DNA from 2 places in the Vallitalea okinawensis genome. Region 2 is predicted to be linked to the other one. Evidence: a T-box and tRNA genes for the amino acid it is inferred to sense, from the RefSeq annotation. Region 2 holds a T-box; the other holds one or more tRNA genes.
What was found. A T-box is a leader RNA that pairs with one kind of tRNA and senses whether it is charged. The one in region 2 lies ahead of C1Y58_RS15565 (proline--tRNA ligase), so its partner is inferred to be a tRNA-Pro.

Region 1 (7,704 bases), on a different contig from region 2:
TGTAATAAAACGTGTTTTTAATAGAGGGTTTGATGCTTTCCGAGGCATATATTAAAATTATGTTTCTTAATGGTTAAAAGTCTTTTATTCCAATATTTCTTTTGTTATAATTTTAATAGTCAAAATGATTTTCATTCTTATAAAAGTCGAAAATAACTGCTATAAAACTAGTTATTATTTACTATGAAACGACTTAAAGGAAGTGCATTGAACTTAATGATTAAATCCTAATAATTATTAAGCTCTTATGAAGTTCAGATGACAACATAGAGAAAAGGGGGCGAAGGATGAAACTAAAGAGAATTATAAGTACTGTCCTAATATTTTCTTTTGTTTTTAACTTACTTTCATTTGTATCGTTAGCAGAAGAAGATGAACTAAAGATAAAATACGATGAACAAATTTATAGCTATAGCAAGTTTCCGGCGATCCATATTGATGGACAACCAATGAAAGAAGGAGCAATGCCTCCAATTATTACGCCAGCAGGAAGAACCATTGTGCCCGTAAGAGAATTTTTTGAAACAATCGGTGGTGATGTACAATGGAATGGCGAAACGAAGGAAGTTTACATATTAAGTGGAAATAACTTCATAGTTTTGAAAATTGATGATTACATAGCCTATGTTAATGGTATGGCGGTTGAGATGGATGAAACAGCAAAATTAGTTGCCAATATGAATGATCCGTCAAACACAAAGACGATGGTGCCTCTTCGTTTTATTTTAGAAGCCTTGGATTATGGCGTAGTATGGGACCATGACAGCTATACAATTCTTGCAACAAAAAATCAAGATAATAGTGATGAAACCACGGATAATCAAGACAACACTAATGAAGAAGATAATACAAATAATGAAGATAACACAAATGATGATAATGATCCTGAGCCTATCGAAGGACTACCTACTCCGTTGGCAAAAAATCCGATTGCTTTTACAAATGCAGAGGATATTCCAGATGTTGCTGATGGTGAAAAGGAAATCCCTTATAAAAAGTATGATGATACGGACATTACAGGTTTTGCTTTTATAGAAGAACAAGGTGGTTTTAAATTTATAGTATCTGCTTCAAGTGCTATAAGTGGTATTGAAACGACTATTTGGAATAACAAGTTAATTATAGATATTGCTAACGCTAATAAGGAATTTGATGAGGAAACAGTTCTTCTTGAAGACAATCCTTATTTTGAAGCAGTGCGTTCAAGTCAATATTCTAAAGATCCTTTAGCAACTCGTATCGTACTGGATATGAAATACGATGATATTAATTACAGTTTGAAATTAACAGATGATCGTACAGATATGATTCTAACAGTTAGTCGCAATTATATCTATGATATTGAACTAGCACAGGATCAATTTGGTGATTATGTAGATATAACAGGGACAGAATTACCTGTATTAGATATTTTTTGGTTGGCTAATCCTACACGTTTAGTGATTGATGTACCTTATTCAGATTCTGCATTTTTATACGAAGAAAGTGATGCAGAAGGTCAATATGTGAAGAATGTAAGAACATCCAAGTTTAATGATGATACAACTCGTATCGTACTAGAACTTAATGGAAATGCAGAATTCTCGGTTAGTGAATTGGATGATGATACAGTAAGAGTACGCTTAGTACCACCAACTTATAAAAATATTAACTATCAATACACGTCTAATCCAACGATAGTCATAAGTAAGCAAGTACCTGGCATAGATATAGATGCATTTATTATTAATGATGACTATCTTAATAAGAGAGCTGTGATTACTATTCCAAGTACAAACTTAGAAGCTGTATATGGTTATGGTACGATCAATATTAATGATGATGACGTCAAGCAAGTTAATTTATCTTCAGATCAAACAGGGTATCAAGTTGAGATTATTACAAAAGCCATAAAAGGCTATACCATTACTGAAGATGATAATAGTATTTATATTAATATTCTGGACCCGCAATCAGTTTATGAGAAAATTGTGGTAGTGGACGCTGGTCATGGTGGTTCAGATCCAGGTAAACCTGCTGGTGAGGGTAACTATGCAGAAATGAATGAGAAAGAAGCTAATTTAGACATTTCTCTTAAACTTGAGACACTATTGACTTATCATAAAGATATTAAAGTATATATGACAAGAGTAGAAGATACGTACCCTACACTTCAAGAGCGTTGTGAATTAGCAAATGAAGTTGGTGCTGATTTATTTATTAGTGTTCATAACAATGCGTTCTTCAGTTCCTATAATGGCACTGAAACCTTATACTATGACACTGGAAGTGGTATAACTAAAGCATTTGCAACTATTATGCAAGAAACGACTTATTCTCAAGTGGGCACAGATAATAGAGGTTTAAGATATCGAGATGATCTATATGTTCTTAAACATACAAAGATGCCTGCGGTAATTGTAGAAGTAGCTTACATGACAAGTCCAATTGATGGACCTCGGCTTAAAGAAGAAAGTTTTATTGATAATGCTGCAGTAGGTATTTATAATGGTATAATAGAGTCTTTGGAGATGCTTGAATCAAAAGGTTTATTGAATTAAATATTGAACTCTCCTTTAATTTGGTATAAAATGTAAATGAATACAAATTAAGGGAGGGTTTATTTTTGTTGAAAAGATTTATAATAGGTCTACTGATAAGTAGTGTTTTTTTTAGGATGCCCTTGGGTATAGTAGCGGAATCAGCTGAGGGTAAATTACTTGTTTATGAGATTAAGGATGAAGAAATTGAAGCTACTATAATGGATGTAGATGTAGAAGAACAAGCTGTGGAAGAGAAAATTGTAAATTTATTTGAAATCTTAACTACCTTGGACTATAATGAGAATCAGATACAATTGATACCATATAAATCTGCAATTGATCTGTGTCTGTATAAAGATGGGCATGTCGATGTAGTCTTTAATGAAGAATTGAATAACTATGGAGGTAGTGCACACGAATTCTTTATGGTTAATCAATTACTATATATGGTATTTGAACTAGAAGATATAAAAACCGTCTCTTTTTATATAGAGGACAGAGAAGTATTTACAGAAGGAACACTTATAAACAACTATACTGAAGAGCAATTTATTGAAAGGATGAAACAAAGTGAGTCGTATTGATGGAAGAACTAATGATGAATTAAGACCAGTAAAATTAACGAAAGACTATATCATGCACCCTGAGGGGTCAGTATTAATAGAAATGGGGAATACAAAAGTCATCTGCAATGCTACTGTAGAAGATCGTGTACCTCCATTCAAAAAAAATTCCGGAGAAGGCTGGGTTACTGCCGAGTATGCTATGTTACCACGTGCTACATCAACAAGAAATACGAGAGATATAGCCAGACTTAAAATGAATAAACGTTCTGTAGAGATTCAACGTCTTATTGGACGAGCTATCCGTTCAGTAGTTGATTTTAAAGCTTTAGGAGAAAGAAGTATTCTCTTAGATTGTGATGTTATACAAGCTGATGGTGGTACCCGTACTGCATCTATAACAGGTGGATTTGTAGCAGTAGCTTTGGCTTGCCAGAAGTTATTGGATGAAGGTGTTATTAAAAAAATGCCTATCAAAGGTATGGTTGCCGCTGTAAGTGTAGGTATAGTTAATGAAGAGGCTATGTTAGACTTATGTTATGAAGAAGACAGTGGCGCTAAAGTGGATATGAATATTGTTATGACAGATCAAGGAGAGTTCATTGAGGTTCAAGGAACTGGAGAAGAAGCTCCTTTTACAAGAGAGCAGCTTAATGAATTGTTAGCCCTAGGGGAAAAGGGGACCAATGATTTAATTGAGATACAAAAGGAAATAGTTCAGTTTTAATAAATATAGCATTAGGGTCAAGCATATAAGGAAATCTATTGCACCGGCTGGAAAGACGTCCATGTCTTAGACAGCCGGGTTCGCCATCCATGGCTCACTACTCCATAGAATTCCTTATATGCTTTCTGTATTGATTGGATAAAATGATAGTATATCCTGAGATTAAATAAATCAGTTATGATAATTAGTGATCTTAATTCTTGACGAAGAACTATGGGTGGAGTAAAATTGAGGTAAGCTTAATAGAGTTTCTAAACAGGTGACGAGTTAGATTGATTTGAATATAGAAAGTTGGCTTAGAGATGGATAAAATTATTTTCGCAACTAAAAATAAAAAGAAGCTTGTGGAGATCAATGAAATTTTGGTTGGGACAGGCTTAGAAGTGATCTCTATGGAGGATGCTGGTATTGATATTGATGTAGTTGAGGATGGCTCCACTTTTGAAGAGAATGCTTTGAAGAAAGCTACTGAAATTATGAAAGTTTCAGGGAAAATTGTTCTGGCGGATGATTCAGGATTAGAAGTGGATTACTTAGATAAAGCTCCAGGCATATATTCAGCTAGATTTGCTGGTAAAGAGACATCCTATTCTATAAAAAATCAAATGATTATTGATAAGCTTGATGGGGTACCTGATGAACAACGTATAGCTCGTTTTGTGTGTGCTATTGCAGTAGCTTATCCTAATGGTGATACAAAGGTGGTTAGAGAAAATTTTGAAGGGCGTATTGCCTATCAACCTGATGGAGAAAATGGTTTTGGTTATGATCCAATCTTTTATGTACCTGAATATGAAATGACATCAGCAAAGATGTCACGAGACCTGAAGAATGAAATCAGTCACAGAGGTAAGGCTTTGAGAAAAATGAAGGAAGTTTTGTTAGCGAATGAAAGTACTAGTCATTAGTGATACGCATAAAGACATATCTAAAGTAAGAAAAATTTTAAAGAGAATTAAGAGTCGAATTGATTACGTTATTCATTTAGGTGATCACATTAATGATGCATTGGACTTGTCTTATGAGTTCCATGATTTGCATTTTGAGTGTGTTGCAGGGAATTGTGATTGGTTCAGTAATGAAGATAATGAGAAATGTATCTATATAGATGATAAGAAATTCTTCATTACCCATGGTCACCATTATGGGGTTAAGGGTTCTACACAACGAATAGCTCTTCATGGTAAAAAGCTAGGAGTTGATGGTGTTCTTTTTGGGCACAGCCATGTACCTGTTAATGATTGGGTAGATGACCTTTTTTTAATGAACCCAGGTAGTTTAACCCAACCCAGAGGGTATGAAGGACCTTCTTATGGTATTATTACAATAGTGAACGGCAAGATAGAAGGGCAAATAATTGAATATAATAAAATATTTAAATAAATATCTTTAAAAACTATTGACTTTTTAGTGGATTTTTTATATAATGTTCTTCGTCCTTTAAAAAAATAATCAATCGGGGTGTGGCTCAGCTTGGCTAGAGCGCTTGATTTGGGTTCAAGAGGTCGCAGGTTCGAATCCTGTCACCCCGACTTTAATATTATGCGGGTGTAGTTCAATGGTAGAACACCAGCCTTCCAAGCTGGATACGTGGGTTCGATTCCCATCACCCGCTTTATTATGTGCCTGTAGCTCAGCAGGATAGAGCAGTGGCCTTCTAAGCCACGTGTCCGGGGTTCGAATCCCTGCAGGCACGCCATATTACACAAGGGTACTTTATTTAAAGCTAAGTTATCACCTAGCATAAAACTCAAGGTTTCATAACCTAAAAAAATCTAATGGGTAGTCGCCAAGCGGTAAGGCACAGGACTTTGACTCCTGCATCCGCAGGTTCGAATCCTGCCTACCCAGTTCGTTGTTTGAATTCTTTGATTCAACAACATGGAATTATTTTTATTATACTATTATAAATTATATGCGGATGTGGCGGAACTGGCAGACGCACTAGACTTAGGATCTAGCGCCTTTGGCGTGGGGGTTCGACTCCCTTCATCCGCACCACACCTGCGGGTGTAGTTCAATGGTAGAACACCAGCCTTCCAAGCTGGATACGTGGGTTCGATTCCCATCACCCGCTTCAATATCTTCAAATACTCATACATCATAAGAGAATGACTTAGGTCATTCTCTTTACTTATATTCTTATTTATTTGATTGATCTAATGTTGCCAATGCTTGATTCGTATAGCGATAGTCTTCAGTCACCTCTTCGCCAAACCAATCAGGCGCTTTAAATGCTTTGGCCTCATCGACTGAAGAAAATTCAACCTCAACATATTTCAAAGGTGCTAGTTCTCCTTCAAAAAGATCAAGTTCAGCAATTAATCCACGTTCAAGAGGAATCTCATATCGTTTTTTTTCAATCAGACGACCTTCCTTTTTGGCTATCAAACTTTCGTACTCGTCAATATTTATTGGCATCTCAAGTTCATGACGTAATAGACCACCTTTAGATTTAAGGGTTAAGATATATTGATTATTTCTTTTTCTTATGCGAATCGTAGGCGTAGTGTGGATATACGCTTGTTGAATAGTGGAATAAGTATATTGATCTAACTCAAAGGGGATTTCTTCAACTATAAATTTTCTTTCGATTTCCATCAGTGACTGCTCCTTTCACAACTTCTAGTAGTATAATATCCCAATGCTTAATAATATTCAAGTTAAGTAACAGAATTTTAAATAGATCACAAGGCTGGTATCCATATTATTTTTTAACTAAATGGGTGGAGTTATTCTTTGGGGTGCAAAGATTAGAAATATTTTGCAAACTAAAAAAGTAGTCATAAGGCAAACTAACCTTACGCTACTTCTTATGACTTGTTCAGTAATATTCATTACAATTTTATATAGGAGAAAAGTGTACGGATATTTGAAGAGTTAAAAATATCAGTCTCGATCGTATTGGATGCTTCTAGGACTTTATTAACAGGAATATCATAGATATAACTTACATCTTCAATACTATAGTTATTAAAAGTTTTACGCTCAAGTTCTCTATTGAACAACTTGCAAATTGGGCTTGAACCCTTTTTCATGATCATAAAGAAAGTCATTTTATTTAACTGTGTTATGTTTTCTTCAGATACAATACTATGTATTTCTAATTCAGAAATAGATAAAAGTTGTGCTAAGGAATTAACTGTAATTGGATCTTGAGCCTTGATAAAGACATCTATCTGTTGAAGCTGAGGTTCTATCATTTCCTCATAATGTTGTAAATATGTCATATTGTCATAACCTCCGATGTTTGAATCAAGTTAATTATATCAAAAAAAATGATTAAATTCATTTGTAATAGTTGGTATAAATAAAAACATGAATAAAAGAAGAGAAAAATCAAATAATAGGAACATGGAGGTGAAACAAGATGGCAAACACTAATATGACTAATCATACTGATAGTAATAGTCCAGCATACAAAAGTAGTGCTGCAAGAGAAGCTTTAAACCAATACAAATATGAGGTAGCTAATGAATTAGGTGTAAACTTAAAGCAAGGTTACAATGGCGAATTAACTTCTCGTGAAGCTGGTTCTATCGGCGGCGAAATGGTTAAAAGAATGATTCAATCACAAGAGCAAAAAATGTCAGGTCAATAATATATAGTGCATAGAAGTTGTAGTTAAATACAAATCTTCATGCAAAATATATAGTAGACAAAGGAAATAATAAATAATATAATATCTATTATAAGAGAGATACTTTAAGTATCTCTCTTTAAATGTGGGCGTAGGAATTAACCTTCCTGTATCTCACTTCTAATTAAACTATACATAATTCAACTAAGGGTATAAATAGTTGAATCAATAAAGTAGGGATGATTTAAATGTACGATAGTTTTGCTTACGTCTATGATAAATTTATGGAAAACGTACCCTATGATCAATGGG
Region 2 (7,704 bases):
CTTAGCTGCTTCAAAATCCTCATCGGTAATAATGACAAAATGTCCAGGTTCGTACTCAAAACCTTTAACAATATCATTTTCAGTTACTTGTTCATCACATGTTTCGCAAACTTTCTTGTATTTAATAGGTGTGTGACATTTCTTATGCAGATAGCGAAAACGTATATCTTTATCCTCTGTAGCTGCAAACATCTTTATTGGAATATTAACTAATCCAAAGCTAATAGAACCTTTCCACATGGTATGCATTAAAACACCTCCTTAAAAGTATTTTTCCAAATGTTACGGACTTTGTATCAGGTATTTTCGTGGCAATCTAAGTTATATTTACCATTTAGAATTTTTGCAAAAAAATGAGTAAAGGCAATCCAAAAATGAACAATGTGTGAACCTTGTTCACTTTATATTGACTTTACCATCTCAACAACTTATAATCTATAATGAACTTGATTCACTAAAAACAAAACATTATTCAATAAATAACTATGACAGGAGGATTTTCATGTTAATGAATTTAATTATAGCTATTATCGCTGGCTGGGGTGCTGGAGTTGTCACTGGTTTAGTAGGCGCATCTGCAGCCGTTATCATTACGCCAATGCTTGTAACCTTCGCTGGTTTTGATCCATTTATCGCCATTGGTATCGCCTTAGCTACAGATGTATTTGCATCCGGTATCAGTGCGTATACTTACTCGAAACACGGTAATATAGAAGTTAAAAAAGGTATGTATTTAGCCATCTTTGCTTTTATATTTGCAATTGTGGGTAGTTATTTATCCACTTTTATAGAATCTTCTTCATTAGGTAATACATCTGCGCTAATTACATTGCTTATGGGTATTCGTTTCTTAAGAAAACCATTAAATGAATCTGTTGCAAAAATGAAAGAAAGTAATAAATTCAAATTCTTTCAAGAGAGACCTGTATTTAGCTCCATATTTTTTGGTTCAATTATCGGTATAATCTGTGGATTCGTTGGTGCAGGTGGCGGTATCATGATTCTATTGATCCTATCACTTATTTTAGGATACGAGATGAAAACAGCCATCGGTACTTCTGTTCTCATTATGATATTTACGGCTTTTGCAGGGGCTGTAGCGCATTTCGCTATACCGTATGAAGCTGTTGGTATGGATACAACAACTCAACTGATGTACACAGCTGTTTGTGTTGTAACTGGTTTGATTGGTGCTAAAATGGCTGCTAAGTTTGCTAACTTTGCATCAGAAGAGAAACTAAATAAAGTAGTTGGTGTTACATTGACTATTTTAGGAGCTGTTATGGTTATTCAAAAATGGATTTAAGGTCTAAAAAACAATAAAGAAGCTAACTCAATTTTCTGAGTTAGCTTCTTGTTTATTTATCCCTTGGTAGTTTCTCACCACAATGAGGACAATAGTTATATGGATATTTTTCTTTTAATTCTACGTGATAATCCGTTTCTTTATCTTTCTTTTGCTTATTAATTTCTTCCATAAACCCTGAGCTTAAGATACCTGTTGGCAATGCTACCAGACCAATACCTAATACGGCAATAATAGCACTGAGCAGTCTACCACCATCAGTAGTTGGATAAATATCACCATAACCTACTGTTGTCAAAGTAGCTATAGCCCACCATAGAGCATCTGAAAGTGTTTCGAATTCTGGATTTATATCTCTTTCAATATAAAACATCAATGATGCAGCAATGAATATTAACATCAATGTGATGGATATTGTCATTACCAGCTGTTCTTTTTCATTTTTTAAAACCCTCATCATGACATTCATAGATTGATAATAGCGACTTAACTTAAATAATCTTAATAGCCTAAAGAGACGGTCCATCCTTAACACGCGCAAATCGATAGCTAGTAAAAAAGGTAAATAGGTAGGTAAGATAGCTACCAAATCAATTAACGCCATACCACTAAAAATGTACTTCATCCGGGCTCGCCACTTAGGTAACCCTTCAAAACGAACATCTGCAGTATAAATTCTTAAGGCATATTCTACTGTAAAAATACCAACTGAAACATATTCAATAATATTATAAGCCAGAGGCCGATTACCAGCATCATAACCCTTATTATATTCTAAGAAGACGACTAAAATATTAACCACAATTAAAGTTGTAATGAATATATCGAACATAACACTTCGGCGGTCATCTACATCTCCTTTTTCTATAATTTCATAGATTCTGGCTTTCATCATTTGTAACACTCCCTAACTCATTTAATTACATGTGTTCCTTCTCTTTTCTAATATTATAACTTTCCTTATTCTTATTTTGTTGCAGTAGTCGATAATTTATAACGGACATGATAGTGGCTAATATAGCCAGACCGATAAATGCAAATGTGATGTCTAAGTGATCTGCAATAAGTCCAAACAAAGGAAAAACAGTTATCATCCCAAAGCTAAAAACCATGCTTTGAAAAGATAAGATGGTCGCCCTTCTTTCACTTTCTATTAACTGATTAATATAGTCAGAAACTGCTACAAAAATAATGGCTTCTACAATAGTGATGAGAACAAATGCTATCGCACTTGATGGGATAAATGGTAATCCCCATAAACCTATCACCACTAAAAAGGGGGAGTACTTCAATAAAGCCCTTTCACCAAAAGCTTTTTCAATCTTATGAGCAAATAAACCACCTAATGCACCACCAATGCAGGAGGCCCCTAGGAATAAACCGATGATCCATTCGTCATAACCATAACCCTTCCAATAATTCTGTAAGTAATAAAAGGAAGCCGTTATGAATGTACCCAATAATGAAGAAAAGATAATCAAGTATGTCAATCGACCATTACCTTTAATGGCTTTATAGGTATCTACATACTGTAGCTTTATAGCCTTAAACATTTTCTCTTTTTTAGTCTGCTGCGTTTTTACTTCTTTAAAACCTAATGTCTGAATAAGTGCCAATACTGAAATACCCATGGCGACAAAGTAAACATGCTCATAACTTAATGTACCAATGATTCCACCGATAAATAGGGCTATAACTGCAGCTATTTGATAGGTAAACTCTATGCGACCATTATACTTCATATAGTCTTGGTCTTTTCCTAGGATCTTTAATGAATCATATATAAGTGCTTCACCAGCTCCTGATTCTAAATTATAAGATATTGGTAAAATCATAAAAGATATTAAGTAGTAGATGAATGAATCACCAACAACCATAAGTAGAAGCCCAATAATACTAAAAAAACGCCCTAGTATTCTACTAAATTTTCGGCCATATAAATCAGCTATGGCTCCAGTAGGTGTTTCCATTATAAAAGACACCACATGAAATGTACCTTCCAGTAATCCTAACTGAAAAAGTGTTGCTCCCTTAGATGCTAAAAACAGCATCCATATACCTTGTGTCAAGTCAAAGGACTTTGTAAATGTATATAAGTAATTTAATATCACATTATTTTTATAACTTTTCTTAATCATCATGCATACCTCCAATGCGTATTTTAGCACACAAAAAAACACCCAAGCATATCAGCTAAGGTGCATCACTGCATACTTACTAATAAACTGGTTAAATGGAATCTTCTTCATTTCTAGAAAAGGGCGCACTTATCCCGTGAAGTTGTGAATTATGTGCGTTGTTCCATTTTATACCAATCCATAATAGCATTGCATACATGGTATTTACCTCACTTATTCATATTGAATGTATCATCAATATGTTCTCTTAGTTTCATAGTTATATTACTATCATACATTCTTATTTTACGATAAATGTAACTCATTGTCAATGCGCTTATAATGGAGAGGCTTCTGCCTCTCCTTATTTAGAATCTCCGTATTGCTTCTTTTACCTCAAGTTCAATTTTTTCTCCTGTATGGCGATCAAATAGTTCAACGATACCTTCTGGTGCTCTCTTACCAACAGTTACTCTTAAAGGTATACCGATAAGCTCAGCATCCTTAAACTTAACACCTGGTCGGTCCTTTCGGTCATCTAACAATACCTCCACACCTTTTTGTCTAAGAGATTCATAGATTTCTTCACCGATTTTTACTTGATCTTCATTTTTAACATTTACAATGGTAACAACTACTTTGAATGGCGCAACTGCTTCAGGCCATATAATACCATTTTCATCATGATATTGCTCTACAACTGCCTGTAGTGTACGTGAAATACCAATACCATAACACCCCATTACGAAATGTTGCTCCTTACCATTCTCATCTAGGAAGGTTGCATCTAAGGCTTTTGAATATTTGGTTTGTAGTTGAAAGATATTCCCTACTTCAGTTCCTTTATCCATAGCTAAAGGTTGTCCACATTTTGGACACTTATCCCCAAGTTTAACAAGCAGTAAATCTTCTACTACTTCTCCTTCAAAATCTCTTCCATAATTAACATTCATCATATGGTAATCTGTTTCGTTAGCTCCAACAACCATGTTTTGTATCTTAGTTACTCTAGCATCAACTATTAAGCGAATACCTTCTTTCAAGCCTATAGGACCAGCAAAGCCCACTGCTGCAGTAGTTACTTCTTCAACATCAGCTCGGTCAGCCATTACAAGCTCATGCTCAGCAACACCTAATAACTTCACTAATTTAACTTCATTAAGTTCGCGATCCCCTGGAATCATAACAGCTACTATTTCTTCTCCAGCTCTATAAAGCAATGTTTTAGCTAATCTATTAGCTTCTATACCTAAGAAACCTGTTAACTCTTCAATACTTCGCACATCTGGTGTATGCACTTTTTCCATATCCAATATAGATTCTTCGAACTTTACATCATAAACCGTTTCAGCTTTTTCATCCGTAGCTGCATAATTACACCCAGAACAATAGGCTATCGTACTTTCACCATATTCTGAAAGGGCTACGAATTCATGTGAATCACTATCTCCCATAGCACCAGCATCACCTTCTACAACTTTGAAATTCAAGCCACATCTTTCAAAGATTCTTTCATAAGCATCCCACATTTCTTGGTATGATTTTAACATACCGGCTTCATCACGGTCAAAGCTATAAGCATCCTTCATGACAAACTCTTTTGAACGAATTAAGCCATACCGTGGTCGCTTCTCATCTCTATACTTTGTCTGAATCTGATAAAGATTGATCGGTAATTGTTTATAAGAGTTGAGTTCATTCTTAACTAAATCCGTGAAAATTTCTTCATGTGTTGGTCCAAGACAGTACTCACGATTATTACGATCTTTTAAACGGAACATCTCTGGTCCAAACTGACTCCATCTACCGGACTCTTCCCATAACTCTCTAGGTTGAATAGCTGACATATGAACTTCTTGTGCTCCTGCTCCATCCATTTCTTCTTTAACAATGTTCTCGATTTTTTTGAATGCGCGGTATCCTAATGGTAAAAAAGAATAAACCCCTGACGCAGACATACGAATCATACCGGCTCGTAATAAAAGCTGGTGACTTGGTACTTCAGCTTCACTTGGTACATCTCTCAAAGTTGGCATGTATAATTTAGTCATTCTCATAATCATTTCTCCTCTCAGTAAACTAATGTATGTTTGTTAATGAAGTTAAACGCAAAAAAACCTCCATCCCACAAAGGGACCGAGGTATCGGCGGTACCACCCTAATTAATGCTTTCACATTCTACTCTATACCTTAATAACGGTTAGGTTACCGCTGTATTCATCACACAGAAACTCCAAGGCGGGTTCAATCATTTTCTTATTGGAGTTCTCAGCATTATCTCCTTCTCTGTAATAAGAAAATATCATTTACTATTCCTCTTCATCGTCTACAATTTCTATTTAACTTCTTATAATATATTTGAAAAAAGATTAATTGTCAACCCCTATCTAAATAGATAGGGATATCTTATCATCATAAAAAATGACTTTATTCTTACCCGTATTTTTGGCTGTGCTATTGGCTTTTTCTGCTTTATTAACAAGTTCATCAAGCTTGCTACCATCCTCTGGATAATTAGCCACTCCAATTGAAACTGTTACTGGATAAATCCACTCTTTTGTTCCGGATTCTACTGCATCTCTAATTCGCTCAGCCTTAAAATGTACGCTATCACAATTACCTTGTAAGACAACAATAAATTCATCTCCAGATAACCACCTAAAGATGCAATCGGATTTAACTAAACAACCACATATAAGATTAGCCAAGACTCGAATCATCTTATTGCCAGCTTCGTAGCTAATGTTATTAAAGCGCTTCAAATTATCGCCATCAATAAACAAAATACTGAACTCTTGATTTTGCTCAACCAGCTTATCGATGTGCATTCTAGCTGCTCGGCTATTTTGCAGTCCAGATACGTCATCTTTCAATGCCAGATCATAAGCTTCTTCCATAAATTTCAAACTTTCTTTTATTCTTCGGGTAAAGTTTCGAATAATATTTTGCTTCCATTTGTCGTTAGATAAAGAGCTATCATCATCGTTGCTTAATAAGGAGTTGAATAAAATAAGATAAAAGTCTTCTATACTGTGAATATTATTGTGATAATGGATGACTAGTGTATGTAAATCAATTCCAGGAAAACTGTCAAATTCTTTAAAACGTCTTTCAATAGAAGCTAATAGATTAACTGCATCCATATGACTGGCCTCAGGTAATATAATGGTGAATTCATCTCCATCTGTCCTAAAAGGTTTGACTTTGTTATTATCAAATATACTTTCTATGATGGATTGAGCCATATACTTAAGACAGTCATCTCCTTTTCCTCTACCATGCCTTGCATTATACCCTCTAAAATCTTCAAAGTCGATCAGTATAATTGCACCTGTTTTTCCAAAAAGCTTTGAACTGTCATATTCAACTAAGTTAAAAAAAGATGGAAAATCAGTTAGCGGGTCTACATAGACATGGTCAAAATATCCTTTCATGTAATACCTCCCCGATATAACAGGTAGTTCCAATCCATAATAAGAGCCTTAGATGGTCCAAGGCTCTTATTTATCGCTACAATTATACTCTATTGTACTATATTTATCTTTTTTAGTCAAGTTTTACAGTTTTATTCTAGCTATAGTAAAAATTTTCAATTATATTCTTCTAACTTCAAAAACTTTTTGGTTATTTATTATATTTATTGACAGCTTTTTGCTTTTGTTTATGACGTTGCTCACCTGCATGAGGGTCTTGTGGTTGAGTCTTTTGTTGTTGCTTGATAAACTCAGCATCCTGAGCTGGTGTAAAGCTACTGAAACCATTTCCCTTTGACATGTCAACACTCCTTTCATACTTATTATGAGAAGGTATGCTGTTTTCATGCATTTTAAGATTCTTTTTCTACTATCCACTTACTCATGGTTTCAAGAGATAAGCCTAAGTTACCAATTTGACAATGGTTTTGTGCATGCTCTGCTCTTGTAAAGACGTGCTCTGTAATAGATTTGGTATTTTTAAGAGCTTTAACTTGAAGGTCGTGCATTTTAAGTGGAATAAAATGATCTTCTGCTCCAGTTAAAATTAACACATCTTGTTTTACCAGTTCAGATTTAAGATGCTCTTCATTGAATTCCAATATTGCCATTCCACTGTCAAGTGGTGTATCAGTCTTTGTAATATACATAAGATTCTCAACACCCCATTTTTCTTGAGGCATCATTTTCATCTTTAAATCCGACATCCAAGCCATAAGTTTTGGATGCTTGAAAAGCCATCTTGCAAATTTCTCAATAGATTCTGGTGGTATCTTCATATAATCATAAGCGATACTAGAAGCTATGA

Region 1: it encodes a tRNA-Pro, which carries the amino acid that the T-box ahead of C1Y58_RS15565 (proline--tRNA ligase) is inferred to sense. The anticodon was not compared.

The regions. Positions count from the first base shown of each region.
Region 1 is NZ_PQDH01000012.1:68,238-75,941, forward strand. Features, by position in the region: gene C1Y58_RS22675 (N-acetylmuramoyl-L-alanine amidase family protein) at 288-2,540, shown strand; gene C1Y58_RS22680 (GerMN domain-containing protein) at 2,606-3,106, shown strand; gene rph (ribonuclease PH) at 3,093-3,812, shown strand; gene C1Y58_RS22690 (XTP/dITP diphosphatase) at 4,115-4,720, shown strand; gene C1Y58_RS22695 (metallophosphoesterase family protein) at 4,701-5,195, shown strand; tRNA gene C1Y58_RS22700 (tRNA-Pro) at 5,270-5,344, shown strand; tRNA gene C1Y58_RS22705 (tRNA-Gly) at 5,357-5,427, shown strand; tRNA gene C1Y58_RS22710 (tRNA-Arg) at 5,435-5,511, shown strand; tRNA gene C1Y58_RS22715 (tRNA-Gln) at 5,592-5,663, shown strand; tRNA gene C1Y58_RS22720 (tRNA-Leu) at 5,730-5,813, shown strand; tRNA gene C1Y58_RS22725 (tRNA-Gly) at 5,819-5,889, shown strand; gene C1Y58_RS22730 (CYTH domain-containing protein) at 5,955-6,413, opposite strand; gene C1Y58_RS22735 (hypothetical protein) at 6,650-7,042, opposite strand; gene C1Y58_RS22740 (alpha/beta-type small acid-soluble spore protein) at 7,183-7,413, shown strand; gene C1Y58_RS22745 (class I SAM-dependent DNA methyltransferase) at 7,641-7,704, shown strand, end outside.
Region 2 is NZ_PQDH01000005.1:253,443-261,146, forward strand. Features, by position in the region: gene ku (non-homologous end joining protein Ku) at 1-249, opposite strand, end outside; gene C1Y58_RS15550 (sulfite exporter TauE/SafE family protein) at 503-1,306, shown strand; gene C1Y58_RS15555 (ion transporter) at 1,359-2,201, opposite strand; gene C1Y58_RS15560 (MFS transporter) at 2,227-3,444, opposite strand; gene C1Y58_RS15565 (proline--tRNA ligase) at 3,792-5,480, opposite strand; T-box leader at 5,552-5,755, opposite strand; gene C1Y58_RS15570 (diguanylate cyclase domain-containing protein) at 5,811-6,857, opposite strand; gene C1Y58_RS26485 (hypothetical protein) at 7,048-7,197, opposite strand; gene C1Y58_RS15575 (alpha/beta fold hydrolase) at 7,250-7,704, opposite strand, start outside.